Regions from separate parts of the Salmonella sp. FC25216 genome, predicted to be linked through region 3. Evidence: predicted binding sites of a transcription regulator. Region 3 holds the regulator's gene; each other region holds the start of a gene.
What was found. Region 3 encodes PurR, which represses purine synthesis genes. Its sites were predicted from a motif close to CANGCAAACGTTTGCNTG; they were not measured.
Positions count from the first base shown of each region.

Region 1 (7,957 bases), on a different contig from region 3:
GCGACGCAGAAGCTGAATAACATCGCTTATGCGCTCATTATTGGCGGCGCGCTGGGTAATTTGTTCGATCGTCTGTGGCACGGTTTCGTTGTCGATATGATCGATTTTTACGTCGGCGACTGGCATTTCGCGACTTTCAACCTTGCCGATAGCGCGATCTGTCTCGGCGCGGCGCTGATTGTACTGGAAGGCTTTTTGCCGAAGCCAGCAGCGAAAGAACAGGCATAAGCGTAAATACCGGGTGGCGCTTATCAGGTTTTGTAGGCCTGATAAGCGCAGCGCCATCAGGCAAACGTTGTGCCGGATGGCGGCGAAAACACCTTATCCAGCCTACGGTTTTATCGTTCTTTGTGCCTCCGGGCAAAACACGTGAGCAATTTGCATGTCTAAATCCGTACAGAGCAACAGCGCGATCCTCGTTCACTTCACCCTGAAACTGGATGATGGCTCAACGGCGGAATCTACCCGCAACAATGGCAAGCCTGCCCTGTTCCGTCTTGGCGATACCTCGCTTTCCGAAGGTCTGGAGCAGCAGCTTCTGGGATTGAAAGAGGGGGAAAAGAAAGCGTTTTCGCTGGAGCCTGACGCCGCGTTTGGTGTACCCAGCCCGGACTTGATCCAGTATTTTTCGCGCCGTGAATTTATGGCGGCGGGCGAACCGGAAGTCGGGGCGATTATGCTTTTTACCGCAATGGATGGCAGCGAGATGCCTGGCGTGATTCGCGAAATCAACGGCGACTCGATTACCGTTGATTTTAACCATCCGCTGGCCGGGCGTACCGTTCATTTTGATATTGAAGTGCTGGAAATCGATCCGGCGCTGGAGGCATAAACATGCAGATCCTGTTGGCCAACCCACGCGGTTTTTGCGCCGGGGTAGACCGCGCTATCAGCATTGTTGAAAATGCGCTCGCCATTTACGGCGCGCCAATTTACGTTCGGCACGAAGTGGTGCATAACCGCTATGTGGTGGACAGCCTGCGCAAGCGCGGGGCGATCTTTATAGAACAAATCAGTGAGGTACCGGATGGCGCCATTCTGATCTTCTCCGCTCATGGGGTTTCCCAGGCAGTGCGTAACGAGGCGAAAAGCCGCGATCTTACCGTTTTTGACGCCACCTGCCCGTTGGTGACGAAAGTCCATATGGAAGTGGCCCGCGCCAGCCGCCGTGGTGAAGAATCTATTCTGATCGGTCACGCCGGACACCCGGAAGTGGAAGGGACGATGGGACAGTACAGCAACCCGGAAGGGGGGATGTACCTGGTCGAGTCGCCTGAAGATGTCTGGACGCTGAATGTTAAAAATGAAGGCAAACTCTCCTTCATGACGCAAACCACGCTTTCCGTGGACGATACGTCCGATGTGATTGATGCGCTGCGTAAACGCTTTCCGAAAATCGTCGGCCCGCGCAAAGACGATATTTGCTATGCCACTACTAATCGTCAGGAAGCTGTGCGGGCGCTGGCGGAGCAGGCTGACGTGGTGCTGGTGGTCGGCTCGAAAAACTCTTCTAACTCTAACCGGCTGGCGGAACTGGCCCAACGGATGGGAAGAACCGCGTTTCTTATCGACGATGCGGCGGATATCCAGGAAACGTGGGTGAAAGAGGCCGCCTGCGTCGGCGTCACCGCTGGCGCTTCCGCGCCGGATATTCTGGTGCAGAATGTTATTGCGCGCCTGCGGGAGTTTGGCGGCGGCGAGACTGTCACGCTTGAGGGGCGCGAAGAAAATATTGTTTTCGAAGTGCCGAAAGAGCTGCGTGTGGAGGTTCGTGAGGTAGAGTAAATTTTTCATGCTCCGGTTATGCGAAGATGCCAGATACTCTGTCTGGCATTTTTTATGGAGCAGATATGCGTTTGCCAATCCTACTTGATACCGATCCGGGCATTGATGACGCGGCTGCGATTACCGCCGCGCTGTTCGCCCCCCAGCTTGATCTGCAACTGATAACCACCGTCGCAGGTAATGTCTCGGTTGAAAAAACGACCCGTAATGCGTTGCAGCTTCTGCATTTCTGGAACAGCGATATTCCACTTGCCCAGGGGGCCGCTACGCCGCTGCTGCGTCCGTTACGTGATGCGGCGTACGTCCACGGCGAATCCGGCATGGAAGGCTATGATTTTGTCGACCATCAGCGCCAACCGTTGGCGAAGCCTGCATTTATCGCTATCCGGGATGTGCTGATGAATGCCCCGGAGCCCATGACATTGGTGGCGATTGGGCCATTGACCAATATTGCGTTGCTACTGATGCACTATCCGGAGTGTGCGTTTAACATTCGCCGTCTGGTGATGATGGGCGGTTCCGCAGGGCGCGGCAATTTTACGCCTAATGCTGAATTTAACATTGCTGTCGATCCGGAAGCTGCCGCCCACATATTTCGTAGCGGCATTGAGATTGTGATGTGTGGGCTGGACGTCACGAATCAGGCGATGCTCTCGCCGGCGTTTTTGGATAAACTGCCCGCGCTTAATCGTACTGGCAAGATGTTGCACGGCCTGTTCAACCATTATCGCAGCGGTAGTATGCGTACTGGCGTCCGGATGCACGATCTCTGCGCGATCGCCTGGCTGGCGCGCCCGGAATTATTTACCCTTAAACCCTGCTTTGTTGCGGTGGAAACGCAGGGGGAATATACCGCAGGCACGACGGTCGTTGATATTGAGGGGCGGCTGGGAAGACCGGCAAACGTGCAGGTGGCGCTGGACATTGATGTTGCCGGATTTCAACAATGGGCCGCAGACACTCTGGCGTTGGCGCCGTGACCTCTTCGCTTATACCCCCATGACGTTACTTATTTCGTAACGTCATGTCTTTTACTGATATCGCTCCCTGTTTATCATTAATTTCTAATTATCGGCGATTTTAGATGGCAGCCTCTTCAGAGGCTGGTTAATCTGAAAACGGTTTACATCATTTTAACGTAAGAGAATAACTATGCATGAAGCACAGATCCGCGTCGCGATTGTCGGCGCGGGAGGACGCATGGGCCGTCAATTAATTCAGGCCGCGTTGCACATGGAGGGTATTCAGCCAGGCGCCGCGCTGGAACGTGAAGGGTCTTCATTGCTGGGTAGCGATGCGGGCGAACTGGCGGGCGTGGGGAAAACGGGCGTCATCATTCAAAGCGATCTGGCGTCCATCAAAGATGATTTCGATGTTCTGGTCGATTTTACCCGTCCTGAAGGCACGCTGGCGCATCTGGCATTCTGCCGTAAACATGGTAAAGCGATGGTGATCGGCACCACCGGTTTTGATGAAGCCGGTAAACAGGCTATCCGCGACGCCGCGCAGGAGATCGCCATTGTTTTTGCGGCTAACTTTAGCGTTGGCGTCAATGTGATGCTTAAACTGCTAGAGAAAGCGGCGAAAGTGATGGGCGACTATAGCGATATTGAGATTATCGAAGCGCATCATCGTCACAAAGTTGATGCGCCGTCAGGAACCGCGCTGGCGATGGGAGAGGCGATTGCCCATGCGCTGAATAAAGATCTGAAAGACTGTGCGGTATACAGCCGGGAAGGGCATACCGGCGAGCGCGTGCCGGGAACGATTGGCTTTGCAACCGTTCGGGCGGGTGATATCGTCGGCGAACATACCGCGATGTTTGCCGATATTGGCGAACGCGTAGAGATTACGCATAAAGCTTCCAGCCGCATGACTTTTGCAAATGGCGCATTGCGAGCGGCATTATGGCTAAAAACGAAGAAAAATGGGCTATTTGACATGCGGGATGTGCTGGGCCTGGATGTATTATAAGGACTAAATACCTTCGTGATGTGGTTATGGTAATCAAGATGAATTGATTACAAAGGGCAATATATTATTGCCCTTTTGTTTTTTGTAGCTCAACCAGTGAGCCAATTTGCCACTGTTCTGTTAAACCATCCTCAAAGGAACCATCAATAATAATATTGTTAATCCCAGCCACGAGATATTTCTTTTAAATAGAATTAATAAAATGTTTACTGGTAAATAAGCGTGGAGGGTTATTCAATATTGAAAACACCGCTCGCAGTAAGCTGTTCATAGGTGGTTTCACAGAGTAAATACTCTTTTCCGGTAAGGCTGTTATAGGCGCGGAACTGGAATACATCGCCGGCAGCAAAGCTGGAATAGCCGCCGGTTTGGTTAAAGTCATCCGGGCCAATGGCATCCATCTGCGCGACGTAATTGCCATTACAATAAATGCGGTTAATTTGCCCCTCAGGCGCATCAGTACGGGTCATGACGTTCAACTGGAAAAAGTTACTGCTTGAACTGACGTTAGTCATATTCACCCACAGCGGTTTACTGTATTCAAAAGGCACCTCGACCAGGCTGATAAGATCGATATCCATTGGGGTGTTGGCGCTGTTCCACGGAACGGAAATCCTGAACGCGGTACGACCAGTATCAGCGCTGGTTGTGAAGACATACTCTTCCCTGTGCCATTCAGCATTTAAGTTAGTATTAATGTCAGAGATAAAAGAGGTATGGACTGGATAAGTCTGAGAAATAGTGACGTTTCCTTTCGCCTCGCCTCTGACGGCGAGAGTCAGTCGATAGGTGGTTTCGGGCTCAATGGTAAAGTATTGCGTAATGGTATTAGTGGGCTCGATTCGACAAAAGTGGTTATTTCCTGTTGCGCCATCTTCGACAAATATGGATGACTGCGATGACAGTACCCAGCCATCAAACCCCTCTTCAAAACCGCCATCGATAATAATATTGCCTTCAGTAGACATGTTTTTTCCTTAAGTTATTGAATTAAAAGAATGTGATAAAGCGAACGAAAGCTATGATGGCCTGCCGGGAGGTAAGATTTTGTGATGGGGGTCACATTCATTTTTAAGGTGATGTTGTTTTATCTCTTTTATCTCAATAGGTTATCTTTTTTATGCTGTAGTGGGGCTGGTTGTGGTCCAATCGTATGCACTTCTCTTAAATAAAAAGAGGTTTTATCTGCATATTTTGATTGTAATCCTTACTATATTACATTAATTTGTTGTTTTTTATGGCTTTGCTGTCATTTGATTTTTTTATTATTTTGAATAATTCATTGATTTTTAAGTTGTTTTTTATGTTAACTTATTTTGTTTTGCATTTTTATGAATTTACTCAATTTAATGGTTATTAAATGATTTTTGTTGTTGTTTTTTGTTGGTTTAATGTGAAATTTGACCATTTGGTCCATTTTTTATCATGCCATCCAATTTTTTGTGAACTCAAGGAAGCGCAAGCGTTTTCTATCTTCACTTAGTTGATCTTTTTGCCTGTTAAAACGAATAACTTCCTTATAATGTACAAAATAACATAAAAAATACCCTCTTTAAGTTGACTTTTATCCGGCTTAACTTCAGAATGCCGCCGTTTGCCAGAAATCCACGGGTAAGCAAATTTGCATTGCTTCATACTGACTGAATGAATTAATATGCAAATAAAGTGAGTGAATATTCTCTGGAGGGTGTTTTGATTAAGTCAGCGCTATTGGTTCTGGAAGACGGAACCCAGTTTCACGGTCGGGCCATTGGGGCAACAGGTTCGGCGGTTGGGGAAGTCGTTTTCAATACTTCAATGACCGGTTATCAAGAAATCCTCACTGATCCTTCCTATTCCCGCCAAATCGTCACTCTTACTTATCCCCATATTGGTAATGTCGGCACCAATGAAGCCGATGAAGAATCTTCTCAGGTTCATGCGCAAGGTTTGGTGATTCGCGATCTGCCGCTGATTGCCAGCAACTTCCGTAACACGGAAGACCTCTCTTCTTACCTCAAACGCCATAATATCGTGGCGATTGCCGATATCGATACCCGCAAGCTGACCCGCCTGCTGCGTGAAAAAGGCGCCCAGAATGGCTGCATCATCGCCGGCGATAATCTGGATGCGGCGCTGGCGCAGGAAAAAGCGAAAGCATTTCCTGGACTTAACGGTATGGATCTGGCGAAAGAAGTGACCACTGCGGAAGCCTACCGCTGGACGCAGGGTAGCTGGACGCTGAAAGAGGGTTTACCGGAAGCGAAATCTGAGGATGACCTGCCGTTCCATGTGGTGGCCTATGATTTCGGCGCCAAGCGCAACATTCTGCGTATGCTGGTGGACCGTGGTTGCCGCCTGACGGTCGTTCCGGCGCAAACCTCTGCCGAAGAGGTGCTGAAAATGAACCCGGACGGCATCTTTCTGTCGAACGGCCCTGGTGACCCGGCGCCGTGCGACTACGCCATCGAGGCGATTGAGAAATTCCTCCAGACCGACATTCCGCTATTTGGCATCTGTCTCGGTCATCAGCTACTGGCACTGGCGAGCGGGGCGAAGACCGTTAAGATGAAGTTCGGCCATCATGGCGGCAACCATCCGGTAAAAGACATGGACCGAAACGTGGTGATGATCACCGCGCAGAACCACGGCTTTGCGGTGGATGAGGCGACGCTGCCCGCCAACCTGCGAGTGACCCATAAATCCCTGTTCGATGGCACCCTACAAGGGATTCATCGTACCGATAAACCGGCGTTCAGTTTCCAGGGCCATCCGGAAGCCAGCCCTGGCCCGCACGACGCCGCACCGCTATTCGACCACTTTATCGAGCTTATCGCGCAATACCGTAAAACCGCTAAGTAATCAGGAGTATTAAGACCATGCCAAAACGTACAGACATAAAAAGCATCCTGATTCTGGGCGCGGGCCCGATTGTTATCGGTCAGGCGTGTGAGTTTGACTACTCCGGCGCTCAGGCGTGTAAGGCGCTGCGCGAAGAGGGATATCGCGTTATCCTGGTGAACTCCAACCCGGCGACCATCATGACCGATCCGGAAATGGCCGATGCCACCTATATTGAGCCGATTCATTGGGAAGTGGTGCGCAAAATCATTGAAAAAGAGCGCCCGGATGCGGTGCTGCCGACGATGGGCGGCCAGACGGCGCTGAACTGCGCGCTGGAGCTGGAGCGGCAGGGCGTGCTGGAAGAGTTCGGCGTGACCATGATTGGCGCGACGGCGGATGCAATTGATAAAGCCGAAGACCGTCGTCGCTTCGATATCGCGATGAAGAAAATTGGTCTCGACACCGCGCGTTCCGGTATCGCGCACACCATGGAAGAAGCGCTGGCAGTTGCCGCTGACGTGGGCTTCCCATGCATCATTCGACCTAGCTTCACGATGGGCGGCACCGGCGGCGGTATTGCCTACAACCGCGAAGAGTTCGAAGAAATTTGTGAACGCGGCCTGGACCTTTCCCCAACCAACGAACTGCTGATTGATGAATCGTTGATCGGCTGGAAAGAGTACGAGATGGAAGTGGTGCGTGATAAAAACGACAACTGCATCATCGTCTGCTCTATCGAAAACTTCGATGCGATGGGCATTCACACCGGTGACTCCATCACCGTGGCGCCAGCCCAGACCCTGACCGATAAAGAGTATCAAATCATGCGTAACGCCTCGATGGCGGTACTGCGTGAAATCGGCGTCGAAACTGGCGGTTCCAACGTCCAGTTTGCCGTGAACCCGAAAAACGGTCGTTTGATTGTTATCGAGATGAACCCGCGCGTATCCCGCTCCTCGGCGCTGGCCTCAAAAGCCACCGGTTTCCCGATTGCCAAAGTGGCCGCCAAACTGGCGGTGGGTTACACCCTCGACGAACTGATGAACGACATCACCGGTGGCCGCACTCCGGCGTCGTTTGAGCCGTCTATTGACTACGTTGTGACCAAAATTCCGCGCTTTAACTTCGAGAAATTCGCGGGCGCGAACGACCGCCTGACCACCCAGATGAAATCGGTCGGTGAAGTGATGGCGATTGGTCGCACGCAGCAGGAATCCCTGCAAAAAGCGCTGCGCGGCCTGGAAGTAGGCGCCACCGGCTTCGACCCGAAAGTGAGCCTCGACGACCCGGAAGCGCTGACCAAAATTCGCCGCGAGCTGAAAGATGCGGGCGCCGAGCGTATCTGGTACATCGCTGACGCTTTCCGCGCCGGTCT
Region 1 covers NZ_JBDGON010000001.1:201,732-209,688, reverse strand. The annotation lists gene lspA (signal peptidase II) at 1-228, shown strand, start outside; gene fkpB (FKBP-type peptidyl-prolyl cis-trans isomerase) at 383-832, shown strand; gene ispH (4-hydroxy-3-methylbut-2-enyl diphosphate reductase) at 835-1,785, shown strand; gene rihC (ribonucleoside hydrolase RihC) at 1,851-2,765, shown strand; gene dapB (4-hydroxy-tetrahydrodipicolinate reductase) at 2,938-3,759, shown strand; gene AC3G3F_RS00890 (hypothetical protein) at 3,990-4,727, opposite strand; gene carA (glutamine-hydrolyzing carbamoyl-phosphate synthase small subunit) at 5,452-6,600, shown strand; gene carB (carbamoyl-phosphate synthase large subunit) at 6,618-7,957, shown strand, end outside.
Region 1: a site for PurR is predicted at 5,343-5,360, ahead of carA (glutamine-hydrolyzing carbamoyl-phosphate synthase small subunit). Genes of this name have one in related genera too.

Region 2 (7,957 bases), on a different contig from region 3:
GCCGTTGGCGTCCATGAAGTCCATGCTGTCTGGCCCGGTAGCCGGATGCGCACCATGGCTTCCGCGGCGGCGGGCAGCAACAGTTGGGTACAGGTGAAAACGCACCGTACCATTGGCGATGCGGTAGCCCATTTGAAAGGACGGGGAATGCAGATTCTGGCAACCCATCTTTCTGATAAGGCCGTGGACTTTCGCGAAATTGATTACACGCGCCCGACCTGTATTCTGATGGGTCAGGAGAAAACCGGTATTACTCAGGAAGCATTAGACCTGGCGGATCGGGATATCATCATTCCTATGATCGGCATGGTACAGTCGCTGAACGTTTCCGTCGCCTCCGCGCTCATTCTTTATGAAGCCCAGCGCCAGCGACAGAACGCGGGCATGTATCTGCGTGAAAATAGTATGTTGCCAGAAGATGAACAGCAGCGCCTGCTGTTTGAGGGCGGTTATCCGGTGCTGGCGAAAGTCGCTAAACGTAAAGGTCTGCCTTATCCTCGCGTCAATCAGCAGGGCGAAATCGACGCCGATGCTGACTGGTGGGCGACGATGCAGGCGGCAGGGTAATCATCATGTCAGGCCGCTTGCTAGACGCTGTTCCGCTTAATTCCCTGACAGGCGTAGGCGCAGCGCAAAGCAGCAAACTGGCCAAAATCGGCCTGCATACCGTCCAGGATTTGCTATTACACCTTCCCCTGCGTTACGAAGACCGTACCCATCTCTACCCGATTGGCGAACTGCTGCCTGGCATCTACGCCACCGTTGAAGGTGAAGTGCTGAACTGTAACGTCACTTTCGGCGGTCGTCGAATGATGACCTGCCAGATTAGCGACGGTTCCGGCATTCTTACCATGCGTTTTTTCAATTTTAACGCGGCGATGAAAAACAGCCTGGCGACGGGGCGGCGCGTACTGGCCTACGGGGAAGCGAAGCGCGGCAAGTATGGCGCAGAGATGATCCACCCTGAATATCGCCTGCAGGGCGATCTCAGCACGCCGGAGCTTCAGGAAACGCTCACCCCCGTCTATCCGACCACCGAGGGCGTGAAGCAAGCGACACTGCGCAAGCTTACCGATCAGGCGCTGGAGTTGCTCGACACCTGCGCCATTGCCGAACTACTGCCGCCGGAACTGGCGCAGGGGATGATGAGTCTGCCGGAGGCGCTACGTACCTTGCATCGCCCGCCGCCGACGCTCCAGCTCGCCGATTTAGAAACCGGCAAACACCCGGCGCAGCGACGGCTTATTCTTGAAGAGCTACTGGCGCACAATCTTAGTATGCTGGCGCTTCGCGCAGGCGCGCAGCGCTATCACGCTCAGCCGCTAAGTACAAACGATACCTTAAAACAGCAACTATTAGCGTCGTTGCCGTTTAAACCCACAGGCGCTCAGGCGCGGGTGGTGGCAGAGATCGAGCGTGATATGGCGCTCGATGTGCCAATGATGCGTCTGGTTCAGGGCGACGTGGGTTCCGGTAAAACGTTGGTTGCGGCGCTTGCCGCCTTGCGCGCTATTGCCCACGGTAAGCAGGTCGCGCTGATGGCGCCGACCGAACTGCTGGCGGAGCAACATGCGAATAACTTCCGTAACTGGTTTGCGCCGCTCGGCGTAGAGGTCGGCTGGCTAGCCGGTAAGCAGAAAGGCAAAGCGCGCGTGGCGCAGCAAGACGCTATAGCCAGCGGACAGGTGCAAATGGTGGTAGGCACGCACGCCATTTTTCAGGAGCAGGTGCAGTTTAATGGGCTGGCGCTGGTGATTATCGATGAGCAGCACCGCTTTGGCGTCCACCAGCGTCTGGCATTGTGGGAAAAAGGCCAGCAGCAGGGCTTTCATCCGCATCAGTTAATTATGACCGCAACGCCCATTCCGCGCACCCTGGCGATGACCGCGTATGCCGATCTCGATACCTCAGTGATTGACGAACTACCGCCGGGCCGTACCCCTGTCACTACCGTTGCTATTCCGGATACCCGTCGCCATGAAATCATTGATCGTGTGCGCAACGCCTGCACAACCGAAGGCCGTCAGGCCTACTGGGTATGTACGCTGATTGAAGAGTCCGACCTACTGGAAGCGCAGGCGGCGGAGGCCACCTGGGAGGAGCTCAAGCTGGCGTTACCGGAGTTGAATATTGGCCTGGTACATGGCCGCATGAAACCCGCCGAAAAACAGGCCGTTATGCAACGCTTTAAGCAGGGTGAAATGCATCTGCTGGTCGCCACCACGGTGATTGAGGTGGGGGTCGATGTTCCTAACGCCAGCCTGATGATTATTGAAAACCCGGAACGACTGGGCCTGGCGCAGTTACACCAGCTCAGAGGACGCGTTGGCCGTGGCGCGGTCGCGTCGCACTGTGTGCTGCTCTATAAATCGCCGTTGTCGAAAACGGCGCAGAAGCGTTTGCAGGTATTGCGCGACAGCAATGACGGCTTTGTGATTGCGCAAAAAGATTTGGAAATACGCGGCCCGGGGGAATTACTGGGCACCCGCCAGACGGGGAACGCCGAATTTAAAGTTGCGGATTTACTGCGCGATCAGGCCATTATTCCCGAAGTTCAGCGTATTGCCCGTCATATTCATGAACGTTATCCGCAGCAGGCGGCGGCGCTGATTGAGCGCTGGATGCCGGAAACTGAACGCTATTCTAACGCCTAGTGAGCACGGCGGCTTAAATGCCGCCGTACAAACCATTATTGCGCGAAAATCGGTAACAGCAGATACAGCTTAATCACCAGCGCATTGACGATATCGATAAAAAACGCGCCGACCATCGGCACGACCAGGAACGCCATATGCGAGGGGCCAAAACGGTCGGTAATCGCCTGCATATTGGCAATGGCGGTCGGCGTTGCGCCCAGGCCAAAACCGCAATGTCCCGCCGCCAGCACCGCCGCATCGTAGTTTTTCCCCATCATGCGCCAGGTGACAAAGATCGCGTATAGCGCCATGAAGATGGTCTGTACCACCAGAATCGCCAGCATCGGCAGCGCCAGCGACGCCAGTTCCCACAGCTTCAGGCTCATCAGCGCCATTGCCAGGAATAGCGACAAACTCACGTTCCCCAGCACCGAAACTGCACGCTCAAATACGCGATAAAAGCCCGCCAGCGCCAGACCATTGCTGAGGATCACCCCAACAAAAAGCACGCAAACGAAGACCGGCAGTTCAAGCACCGTTCCCGCCAGTAGCTGCGCTACGATTTTGCCCACCGTCAGACAGATAGCAATCAGGGCGATAGTTTCGATTAGCACCAGAGAAGTGATCATACGACCCACGTCCGGCTTTTCAAAGGCCGTCGGCACGGCCTGATCGTCAGGCATTCCATCCGGCGTGGTGGAGTGTTTTACCAGATAACGCGCTACCGGGCCGCCAATCAACCCACCCAGTACCAGGCCAAAGGTCGCACAAGCCATCGCAACTTCGGTGGCGTTGGCAAAACCATAACGTTCGATAAACAGCTTACTCCACGCCGCGCCGGTACCGTGCCCGCCGGACAGCGTAATCGATCCGGCAATCAGCCCCATTAACGGGTCCAACCCCAGCAGACTCGCCATGCCGATACCGATGGCATTCTGCATCAGCAGTAATCCGACCACGACGATCAGGAAGACGCCAACGACGCGTCCCCCTTTCCGCAGGCTGGCAAGGTTGGCGTTAAGGCCGATCGTCGCGAAAAACGCCAGCATCAGCGGATCGCGTAGGGTCATATCAAAGTTGACCTCCCAACCGACGCTTTTTTTCAGCACCAGCAGCGCAATAGCGACCAGTAACCCACCCGCCACCGGTTCCGGAATCGTATATTTCTTCAGTAAGGAGACAGACTGGACCAGCTTGCGACCCAGTAGCAGCACCAGCGTGGCGGCGACAAGGGTCGATAAGGTATCGAGTTCAAACATTTAAAGCTCCTGTAGTGCGCTGTGACATGTGCGCACAAATCATTTCCTGAGTCAGTTTTTTAGCTCTTTGCGAGTCGTCGGCATGGATTTTAAGCAGAAAAAGGCAAAAAGTTATATAAAAAGGTGCATTTATCTTTTTTAAATATTAAGAATATTCGCTCGCAATCGTTTGCTTTTACCAGCCGGTCAGATAAAATCACCGCTTTTCCACCACGAGAATGTCCCTGATGTCCGTTAACGCCATCGAGTCGGCAGATGCGCAACCGGTTGCGCAGACGCAAAACAGCGAATTGATTTACCGCCTTGAAGATCGCCCGCCGCTCCCTCAAACCCTTTTTGCCGCTTGTCAGCATCTGCTGGCCATGTTTGTCGCGGTAATCACGCCAGCGCTATTAATCTGCCAGGCGTTGGGTTTACCGGCGCAGGATACGCAGCACATTATCAGCATGTCGCTGTTCGCCTCCGGCGTAGCCTCTATTATTCAAATTAAAGCGTGGGGGCCGGTAGGATCGGGGCTGTTATCCATCCAGGGAACCAGTTTTAACTTTGTCGCTCCACTGATTATGGGCGGTACCGCGCTGAAAACCGGCGGCGCGGACGTCCCGACGATGATGGCGGCGCTGTTCGGCACGCTGATGCTGGCAAGCTGCACCGAGATGGTGCTTTCACGCATTCTACATCTGGCACGCCGGATTATCACGCCGTTAGTCTCCGGCGTAGTGGTGATGATTATTGGCCTGTCACTGATTCAGGTGGGGCTAACCTCCATCGGCGGCGGCTATGCCGCCATGAGCGACAACACCTTTGGCGCACCGAAAAACTTGTTGCTGGCCGGCGTCGTCCTGGCCATTATCATCCTGCTGAATCGGCAGCGTAATCCCTACCTGCGCGTGGCTTCTTTGGTTATCGCCATGGCGGCAGGCTATCTTTTGGCCTGGTTTATGGGCATGTTGCCTGAAAACAACGCGCCGATTTCACAGGACATCATCATGGTGCCGACTCCGCTGTATTATGGTCTGGGCATTGACTGGAACCTGCTACTGCCGTTGATGCTGGTCTTTATGATTACCTCGCTGGAGACCATCGGCGACATCACCGCCACGTCTGATGTCTCCGAGCAGCCGGTATCCGGCCCCTTGTACATGAAGCGGCTAAAAGGCGGCGTACTGGCTAACGGCCTGAACTCCTTTGTTTCAGCGGTATTTAATACGTTTCCGAATTCCTGTTTCGGTCAGAACAACGGCGTAATTCAGTTGACCGGCGTCGCCAGTCGCTATGTGGGATTTGTCGTCGCGCTGATGCTGATTGTGCTCGGCCTGTTCCCGGCGGTAAGCGGTTTTGTGCAGCATATCCCGGAACCGGTGCTCGGCGGCGCCACGTTAGTGATGTTTGGCACCATTGCCGCCTCCGGGGTGCGTATTGTCTCGCGTGAGCCGCTGAACCGCCGCGCGATTCTGATTATCGCCCTATCGCTGGCCGTGGGTCTTGGCGTCTCGCAACAGCCGCAGATCCTGCAGTTCGCGCCGGAATGGGTGAAAAATCTGCTCTCATCCGGAATTGCCGCTGGCGGCATCACGGCCATCGTTCTGAACCTGATTCTCCCGCCGGAAAAACCGTAAAAACCCTGCGGCGGCGACCCGATTCGCCGCCGCTGTAACGCTCTTTCACCATTCCTGTCTTGAGGATTGCACGCAAATCGTGCATAAATCCCCTATGTGCATTTCACGGGATGGAAGACCATGAAATTGATTGGGAGGTTGCTTCTCTACGTGCTGATCGCCTGTTTAGTGGTGATTTTCGGCTTTTATTTTCTGCTGCAAACGCGCTGGGGCGCAGATCACGTCAGCAACTGGGTATCAGAGAACAGCGGTTATCACCTCACATTCGACGTGATGGATCATCGTTTTTCCGCCCCATCCCATCTTTTACTGGAGAATGTGACCTTTGGTCGTGATGGTCAGCCTGCTACCCTGGTCGCGAAAACCGTAGATATCGGTCTGAGCATTCGCCAGTTAACCGCGCCACTGCATGTCGACACGATTCTGTTACAGGACGGCACGCTGAATATTTCAGTGCAAACCGCGCCTTTCCCGTTTGAGGCCGACCGCCTGCAACTTCGCAATATGGCGCTCAATAGTCCCGGCAGCGAATGGCGGTTGAGCGCCCAGCGCGTTAACGGCGGCATTATGCCCTGGCGCCCCGAAGCCGGTCAGATATTAGGCAATAAAGCCCAGATTCAACTGAGTGCCGGTTCGCTGACGTTAAACGACGTTCCCGCCACTAATGTGCTTATTGAAGGCAGTATCGACCATAATCAGGTGATGTTAAACACCGTCGGCGCCGATATGGCGCGCGGAGCGTTGACTGGCGTCGCCCGGCGTAATGCTGACGGTAGTTGGGTCGTTGAAAATCTGCGGCTGAATGATATTCGGTTACAAAGCGATAAATCCCTGAGCGAGTTTTTCGCGCCGCTTACTACGGTTCCATCTTTGCAGATTGGTCGACTTGAAGTGACGGACGCCAGCCTGCAAGGGCCAGACTGGGCAGTCACCGATCTTGACCTGAGTTTGCGCAATCTGACTCTGCGCAAAGAAGACTGGCAAAGTCAGGAAGGTAAATTATCGATGAACGCCAGCGAGTTTATTTACGGCTCGCTGCACTTTCTCGATCCGATCCTGAACGCCGAATTTTCACCACAGGGCGTTGCGCTACGCCAGTTCACCACCCGCTGGGAAGGCGGTATGGTCAGAACTTCCGGCGCCTGGTTACGCGAGGGCAAAGCGCTTATTCTGGACGATACCGCTATCGCCGGGCTGGAGTATACGCTACCGGAAAACTGGAAGCAGTTATGGATGAAGCCGTTGCCTGACTGGTTGAACAGCCTGACGCTGAAAAAATTCAGCGCCAGTCGCAACCTGGTGATCGATATCGACCCGGCCTTCCCGTGGCAAATCACCGCCCTGGACGGCTACGGCGCGAACCTGGAACTGGTACAACATCATCAATGGGGCGTCTGGAGTGGTAATGCGACTCTAAACGCCGCAGCGGCAACCTTTAACCGCGTGGACGTGCGCCGCCCGTCGCTGTCGTTGACGGCCAATGCCAGCACGGTCAATATCAGCGATCTGAGCGCATTTACTGGAAAAGGGATACTGGAAGCCACTGCCAGCGTATCGCAACTTCCGCAGCGTCAGACGCAAATCAGCCTGAACGGACGCGGCGTACCAATGGATGTGCTACAGCAGTGGGGCTGGCCGGCATTACCGATTGCTGGTGATGGCAATATTCAGCTCACGGCCAGCGGCAATATTCAGGCCGATGTGCCGTTGAAGCGGACGGTAAACGGGCAATTACACGCGGTCAACGCACAAAAGCAGCAGATAACGCAGACGATGCAAGCGGGCGTGGTGTCCGGCGGGGAAGTTACGTCAACGGAGCCAGCGCTGTAATTGAGGGCTTGCCCGGTGGCGGTGGCGCTTACCGGGCTTACGGTTCTGGCACATTTGTAGGCCGGATAAGCGCAGCTCACAGCGCCATCCGGCGATTCAAATTTAAAGCGTAATCACCACCTCATTTCCCTGCGGGGTGACCACTACGCCCAATTCACTTCCCGCATATGAACCGCATTTGGTACCGCTAATCTGCGTAATATTACGCAGACACAACGTCCAGTTGCGCGCCTCACCTTCGCCGCTCACCGTAATGGTATTGCCTGTGCGTTTCGCCTTCAGCATAAAGATTGTCGAACCATCCATAGCAGGGACTTCGCAGACCGCTTCGCAGCCGTCATCCAGATGGAACAACTGGAAGGCCGTACCCTCATGCCAGGCGTAATCGGGCTTCTGGCTATTGTTGCCCAGCGCCAGTAGTGTATTGTCACGCACGTATACTGGCAGGCTCAGGAAGCCATGCTGCTGTTTATGCCAGCGGCTGCCCTGCACTTCATCGTTGCGCCACAGGTGCGTCCAGCGGCCTTCTGGCAGGTAGAACTCCACGTCGCCCGCTTCACTAAATACCGGCGCGACCATTACCGCCTCTCCCAGCATGTACTGGCGATCAAGA
Region 2 covers NZ_JBDGON010000004.1:84,627-92,583, reverse strand. The annotation lists gene trmH (tRNA (guanosine(18)-2'-O)-methyltransferase TrmH) at 1-567, shown strand, start outside; gene recG (ATP-dependent DNA helicase RecG) at 573-2,654, shown strand; gene gltS (sodium/glutamate symporter) at 2,690-3,895, opposite strand; gene xanP (xanthine/proton symporter XanP) at 4,123-5,514, shown strand; gene AC3G3F_RS09620 (AsmA family protein) at 5,635-7,344, shown strand; gene yicI (alpha-xylosidase) at 7,447-7,957, opposite strand, start outside.
Region 2: a site for PurR is predicted at 4,054-4,071, ahead of gltS (sodium/glutamate symporter). Genes of this name have one in related genera too.

Region 3 (7,957 bases):
AAGCGACGAAAACCGCGATGTCCAAGCTCATGAATCAGATTGGTAAGCCGTATCACTGGGGAGGCGCGTCGCCGCGCACCGGTTTTGATTGCAGCGGTCTGGTTTATTATGCCTATAAAGATTTAGTGAAGATCCGTATCCCCCGAACGGCGAATGAGATGTATCACCTGCGTGACGCGGCGCCCATTGAGCGCAGCGAGTTGAAAAACGGCGATCTGGTGTTCTTCCGTACGCAGGGGCGCGGCACCGCCGATCACGTTGGCGTCTATGTCGGCAACGGTAAGTTTATCCAGTCTCCGCGCAGCGGTCAGGAAATTAAGATCACCTCGCTGAACGAAGAATACTGGCAGCGCCATTATGTCGGCGCCCGCCGGGTGATGACCCCTAAAACAATTCGCTAATATTTTATCCTGTCGTTTAACGACAGGATAACTTCTTCTTTTGCGCCCCCGCTCAATTTGCTACCCTATCCTTACGCGCACCAGGGTTATTGTGCGTGCGCAATATTAATAATAAGGAGAGAAGCAATGTCGTTCGAATTACCTGCATTACCGTATGCCAAAGATGCTCTGGCGCCGCATATTTCTGCTGAGACGCTGGAATATCACTATGGCAAACATCATCAGACTTACGTGACCAATCTTAATAATTTGATCAAAGGCACGGCGTTTGAAGGCAAATCGCTGGAAGAGATCGTGCGTGCTTCCGAAGGCGGCATCTTTAATAACGCCGCTCAGGTGTGGAACCATACGTTCTACTGGAACTGCCTGGCACCAAATGCTGGCGGCGAACCGACCGGGAAACTGGCTGATGCTATCGCGGCATCTTTTGGCAGCTTCGCGGAATTTAAAACGCAGTTCACAGATGCCGCTATCAAAAACTTTGGTTCCGGCTGGACATGGCTGGTAAAAGGCGCTGATGGCAAACTGACTATCGTCTCTACCTCAAATGCCGGTACGCCGCTGACCACAGATGCGACGCCGTTGCTGACGGTTGATGTGTGGGAACACGCGTATTACATCGACTACCGCAACGCCCGTCCAAACTATCTGGAGCATTTTTGGGCGCTGGTTAACTGGGAATTTGTCGCGAAAAATCTCGCCGCATAAGTCTGAGCACGCAGAAGGTACGCCTTCTGCGTTTTAGAGAGGGATAGAATAGAGGAAACGCCCTCCCTCAGAAGAGAGGAAATCAGTGCAGAGCGGCCGTTAATCCACCTGCGACAATCAAGCCCAGAACAATAAGCGTAGTGATCAACGAAAATTTCAGGTCGGTACTCATCAAGTTTTCTCCTTTTTATTCCCACACAAAAAGTGATATAGCGCATTTTTGCACATTCCCGCACAAAAATCTCTCATGTTTTATATTGATAACTGTTTTTAACGCTTCCCCTTTTCCTCAAGATCAGACAAAATTCCAGGCTTACTGAATTAGCGTAACGGCCATTGACCCCTTCCTGACGTTCCGTGTCGTTTTTCCGGCATGCCGCAACCCTGACGTTGCGATTAGGGTGTGTGTAGGCAAACGTTTACCTGGCGTTTCTCAGGAGCTTAGCGAGGGTCTGGAGTGAAATGTAATGGCAACAATTAAAGATGTAGCGAAACGAGCAAACGTTTCCACTACAACTGTATCACACGTAATCAACAAAACGCGTTTTGTCGCTGAAGAAACGCGTAACGCGGTCTGGGCGGCGATTAAAGAGCTGCACTACTCTCCCAGCGCCGTCGCGCGTAGCCTGAAGGTCAACCATACCAAATCGATAGGCTTACTGGCGACCAGCAGCGAAGCGGCCTATTTTGCAGAAATTATCGAGGCGGTTGAAAAAAACTGCTTCCAGAAAGGCTATACGCTGATTTTGGGCAACGCCTGGAATAACCTGGAAAAACAGCGCGCCTACCTGTCCATGATGGCGCAAAAGCGCGTGGATGGCCTGCTGGTGATGTGTTCTGAGTACCCGGAACCTCTGCTTTCCATGCTGGAAGAGTATCGCCATATTCCGATGGTGGTGATGGACTGGGGTGAAGCGAAGGCCGATTTTACCGATACGGTGATTGATAACGCCTTTGCAGGCGGCTATATGGCGGGTCGTTATCTGGTTGAACGCGGTCACCGGGATATCGGCGTTATTCCCGGTCCGCTGGAGCGCAACACCGGCGCGGGTCGGCTGGCAGGCTTCATGAAGGCAATGGAGGAGGCGTTGATCAACGTGCCAGACAACTGGATTGTTCAGGGCGACTTCGAGCCGGAGTCCGGTTACCACGCGATGCAGCAAATCTTATCGCAGTCACATCGCCCTACCGCCGTTTTCTGCGGCGGCGATATTATGGCGATGGGCGCGCTTTGCGCGGCAGACGAAATGGGGCTTCGCGTACCGCAGGACGTTTCGGTGATCGGTTATGACAATGTGCGTAACGCCCGCTTCTTTACCCCGGCGCTGACGACGATTCACCAGCCCAAAGACTCTTTAGGCGAAACCGCATTTAATATGCTATTGGATCGCATCGTCAATAAGCGCGAAGAGTCACAGTCTATTGAAGTTCATCCACGCCTGGTTGAGCGTCGCTCGGTCGCTGACGGCCCGTTCCGCGACTATCGACGTTAATCCCCGCTGTCGGGAGCCTCTTCAGGCTCCCGCAACCACTCCCGATTCAACGTTTCGCTATCGCCCAAATAATCCAGCAGCCATGCCAGCGCGGGCGAGGCCTCGTTTTGCTGCCACGTCAGGCAACAGGCCGCATCGGGAAACGGATTCTCTAACGTCAGCGCCACCCATTTTCCGCTGTCTATCCACTGTCGGGCAAAGTGCGTCGGCACCATTCCCACGCATAATCCTGCTGACAGGCAGGTTGCCGATGACTCCCAGTCCGGTACTACAACCCTTTTTTGGTTATCCAGTAACCAGGTAATCCGTTTCGGTAAGGTTCGCGAGGTATCTTCTCTGACCAGCGACGGCCAGTTGCGCAGGGTATCATCGCTTAACGGTCCCGGCATCGCCGCCAGCGGGTGATCGCTTGCCACTACGCAACTCCAGCTCAGGGTACCCATATCCCGAAAAGCATAACGTCCCCCTACCGGAATCGCCTGCGTCGCCCCAATAGCCAGTTCGACTCGCCCGTCGGAGAGCGCGTCCCAGACGCCGTTAAACACCTCCTGAAAAACCAGCAGTTCCACATCGTCAAAATGGCGATAGAAATCGACGATCATCTGCCGGGTACGTTCTGGTCTGACGATATTATCCACCGCAATAGCCAACTGCCCGCGCCAGCCATTAGCAATTTGCTGACACTGTTGACGAGTGATCTGCATTTTTTTGATAACAGAACGCCCTTCTTTTAAAAACCAGACGCCAGCAGGCGTAAGTTCAACATCACGGTGACGTCGTACAAAAAGCGGTACGGCCAGCCACTCCTCTAACTGACGAACGGTGTAACTGACTGCCGAAGGCACACGGTGCAGTTCCTGCGCCGCCGCGCTAAAACTGCCATTGCGCGCCACGGCGTCAACCACTTCAAGCGAGTATTCCGACCACATAATTTGCCTACAAAAATTTTGAATTCACTGGACAAATATTAACGTTTCACAACCGTAATTTCACTCCCTACACTCTGCGACAATGTCTGTCTGATAAGAAAGAGAAACAAATATGCAACCTGGAAAAGGTTTTTTAGTCTGGTTAGCCGGTCTTAGCGTGCTGGGGTTTCTGGCTACGGACATGTACCTGCCCGCGTTTGCCGCCATACAGGCGGATTTACAAACGCCTGCTGCCGCTGTCAGCGCCAGCCTCAGCCTGTTTTTAGCTGGCTTTGCCGTCGCACAACTACTCTGGGGACCGCTATCGGATCGTTATGGCCGTAAACCGATTTTACTGCTGGGGTTATCCATCTTTGCGCTCGGAAGTCTGGGGATGCTGTGGGTAGAAAGCGCGGCAGCACTGCTGACGCTACGCTTTGTGCAGGCCGTCGGCGTTTGTGCGGCAACGGTAATCTGGCAAGCGCTGGTGACCGATTATTATCCTTCGCAAAAAATTAATCGTATCTTCGCCACTATCATGCCACTGGTAGGACTATCCCCGGCGCTTGCGCCCTTACTGGGAAGCTGGATACTGACGCATTTCTCATGGCAGGCGATTTTCGCCACTCTGTTTGCGATTACGTTGTTGCTGATGTTGCCAGCGCTGCGCTTAAAACCATCGGTAAAAGCACATGCCGAGGGACAGGATAAACTCACTTTTGCGACGTTGCTACGCTCTAAAACCTATCGCGGTAATGTACTGATTTATGCCGCCTGTTCCGCCAGCTTTTTTGCGTGGTTAACGGGTTCCCCGTTCATTCTCAGCGCGATGGGTTACAGCCCGGCAGTGATTGGCCTGAGCTATGTTCCTCAAACCATCGCTTTTCTGATTGGCGGATATGGCTGCCGCGCGGCGCTACAAAAATGGCAGGGTTACCAATTGCTTCCGTGGCTGTTAGGGCTGTATGCGCTGAGCGTTATCGCCACCTGGGGAGCGGGCTTCCTGAATAATGCCTCACTGGTGGAGATCCTGATTCCGTTCTGCGTAATGGCGATTGCTAATGGCGCAATCTACCCTATCGTCGTCGCGCAAGCGTTACGCCCTTTCCCTCAAGCCACGGGGCGTGCTGCGGCGCTGCAAAATACGCTGCAACTGGGGTTATGTTTCCTGGCAAGCCTGGTGGTTTCATGGCTCATCAGCACGCCGCTGCTGACCACCACCAGCGTAATGCTCTTTACCGTTGTTCTGGCGGCGTTAGGCTACAAAATGCAGTCTCATGCAGCGTGCAATGAGGCCGGATTTGCGCATGCCGATGTCGCCCACGAGAAGTCTCACTAGAGGTTTGTTAATCCCGAGTAATTAGCACGCTAACAATTTTCGGTTGAATCATCAAAAATTGCGGCCTATACTGATTCCCGGTTGTTTATATTACGATAATTATTAGGCATTAACGGGAACCGGAGCGTTCCCGATTCACCACGGATGGCCTTTTCGGCAAGGGTTCCTCCCTTCCTCTGTTCTACGTCGGATAACTGGCTCACGGAATTGTCCGTGGGATTTCTCACAAAGCCAAAAAAGCGTCTACGCTGTTTTAAGGTTCTGATCACCGTCCAGTGATGGAGAAGCTATGAGTTCATCGTGTATAGAAGAAGTCAGCGTACCGGATGATAACTGGTACCGAATCGCCAACGAATTGTTAAGTCGTGCGGATATTACAATTAATGGTTCCGCCCCGTCTGATATTCGTGTTAAGAATCCCGATTTTTTTAAACGCGTCCTGCAGGAAGGCTCGTTGGGATTAGGTGAGAGTTACATGGATGGCTGGTGGGAATGCGAGCGTCTGGATATTTTCTTCAGCAAAGTCTTACGTGCCGGTCTTGAAAATCAACTCCCCCACCATGTTAAAGATACGCTCCGCATCCTCGGCGCGCGTCTGATTAATCTACAAAGTAAAAAACGCGCCTGGATTGTCGGCAAGGAACATTACGATCTTGGTAATGACCTTTTTTCCCGTATGCTTGATCCCTATATGCAATATTCTTGCGCCTACTGGAAAGATGCCGATACGCTTGAAGCTGCACAGCAAGCCAAGCTGAAATTAATTTGCGAAAAGCTACAGCTACAGCCAGGGATGCGTGTGCTGGATATCGGCTGCGGCTGGGGCGGCCTGTCGCAATATATGGCGACCCATTATGGCGTTAGCGTGGTGGGCGTAACAATCTCCGCTGAACAGCAAAAAATGGCGCAGACGCGTTGTGAGGGTCTGGATGTTTCCATTCTCCTGCAAGATTATCGTGACCTTAACGATCAGTTTGACCGAATCGTCTCCGTCGGCATGTTCGAACATGTCGGGCCGAAAAACTACAACACCTATTTTGAGGTTGTCGACAGGAATTTAAAACCGGATGGTCTTTTCCTGCTCCATACTATTGGTTCTAAAAAAACCGATCATAATGTCGATCCGTGGATCAATAAGTATATTTTCCCCAACGGTTGCTTGCCGTCTGTTCGTCAAATCGCCGAGGCCAGCGAATCACACTTTGTAATGGAAGACTGGCATAACTTTGGCGCCGACTACGACACGACTCTGATGGCGTGGCATGAGCGCTTTATCAATGCCTGGCCGGAAATTGCGGGCAATTATAACGAGCGCTTCAAACGTATGTTCAGTTATTATCTCAACGCCTGCGCCGGTGCGTTTCGCGCCCGTGATATCCAGCTTTGGCAGGTCGTATTTACACGCGGCGTTGAAAACGGTCTGCGCGTTCCTCGCTAATCACCGCCCCCGCATTTCATGCGGGGGTTTTTATTTTCCGTTAGCCAATGTCGGCCTGATTTCTGACCGCATTTTCTCGTGCAGCCAGTACGCGTTCTACGGTATCGACAATCGCCTGCGTTTGCGGATCGATCTCGATATTCACACGTTCACCCAGTTTTTTTCTGCCAAGCGTAGTACGCTCCAGCGTCTCCGGAATCAGATGCACGCAGAAGCGCGTTGGCGTTACCTCGCCGACGGTCAAACTAATACCGTCGACGCCGATAAAGCCTTTGTACAGGATATACTTCATCAGTGACGCATCCTGCACCTTAAACCATACCTGATGGTTATTTTCGGATGTCAGGATTTTCGCGATCTCCGCCGTCGTAATAATATGCCCCGACATCAGATGTCCGCCGATTTCGTCGCTGAATTTAGCGGCGCGCTCTACGTTGACCTCGTCACCCACCTTCAACGCGCCCAGATTGGTGATGCGCAGAGTTTCTTTCATCAGATCAAAACTTATCTGATTGCCGTTTATTTCAGTCACGGTCAAACAGCATCCATTATGCGCCACGGATGCCCCCGTCTCCAGCCCCTCCAGCATGTAGTCCGGTAACGTCACCACATGGGTGCGAAAGTTGGGTTTTTCATCAATCGATACCAGTTTCGCGGTACCTTGTACGATCCCCGTAAACATATCTTCAACTCCTGAAATAAATAAAAGCAGAACTGCTCAGCACAATAGCAGGTGGAAAAACAGCTTGCCAGCAATGCCCCGTCAACAACTGTTTTTTCACTGGAGAAATAGTAATACCCCGCTACAATAGACTGAAATTTCCCCTGCTATTTCTTTTGGCTGCCACTACGGCGGCTTTTTAGTCTTTCATATAACAACAAAATAAAAGGTGAATACGTGCAGAAGTATACCAGTGAAGCGCGTCAGTTATTAGCGTTAGCTATACCGGTGATCCTTGCGCAAGTGGCTCAGACCGCAATGGGATTCGTCGATACCGTCATGGCAGGAGGCTATAGCGCTACGGACATGGCGGCCGTCGCTATCGGCACCTCTATCTGGCTTCCCGCCATTCTGTTTGGACACGGCTTACTGCTGGCCTTGACGCCTGTGATTGCACAGCTCAATGGCTCCGGCCGTCGTGAGCGTATCGCGCATCAGGTTCGACAAGGATTCTGGCTGGCGGGCTTTGTCTCTGTGCTGGTGATGATCGTCCTGTGGAACGCCGGATACATTATCCGCTCCATGCATAATATTGATCCGGCGCTGGCCGATAAAGCCGTGGGCTATCTTCGCGCGCTACTGTGGGGCGCGCCGGGATACCTTTTCTTTCAGGTAGCGCGAAACCAATGCGAAGGTCTGGCCAAAACCAAACCGGGTATGGTGATGGGATTTCTGGGCCTGCTGGTCAATATTCCGGTGAACTATATATTCATCTATGGGCATTTTGGTATGCCGGAACTCGGCGGCATCGGCTGCGGCGTTGCCACTGCGGCAGTCTATTGGGTGATGTTTATCGCCATGCTTTCTTACATTAAACACGCGCGTTCAATGCGTGATATTCGTAATGAAAAAGGCTTTGGCAAACCCGATAGCGTCGTCATGAAACGCCTGATTCAACTGGGGCTGCCGATTGCGCTGGCGCTGTTCTTTGAAGTCACGTTGTTTGCGG
Region 3 covers NZ_JBDGON010000008.1:73,309-81,265, forward strand. The annotation lists gene AC3G3F_RS16875 (C40 family peptidase) at 1-401, shown strand, start outside; gene sodB (superoxide dismutase [Fe]) at 528-1,109, shown strand; gene cydH (cytochrome bd-I oxidase subunit CydH) at 1,192-1,281, opposite strand; gene purR (HTH-type transcriptional repressor PurR) at 1,577-2,602, shown strand; gene punR (DNA-binding transcriptional activator PunR) at 2,599-3,531, opposite strand; gene punC (purine nucleoside transporter PunC) at 3,644-4,849, shown strand; gene cfa (cyclopropane fatty acyl phospholipid synthase) at 5,139-6,287, shown strand; gene AC3G3F_RS16910 (riboflavin synthase) at 6,328-6,969, opposite strand; gene mdtK (multidrug efflux MATE transporter MdtK) at 7,186-7,957, shown strand, end outside.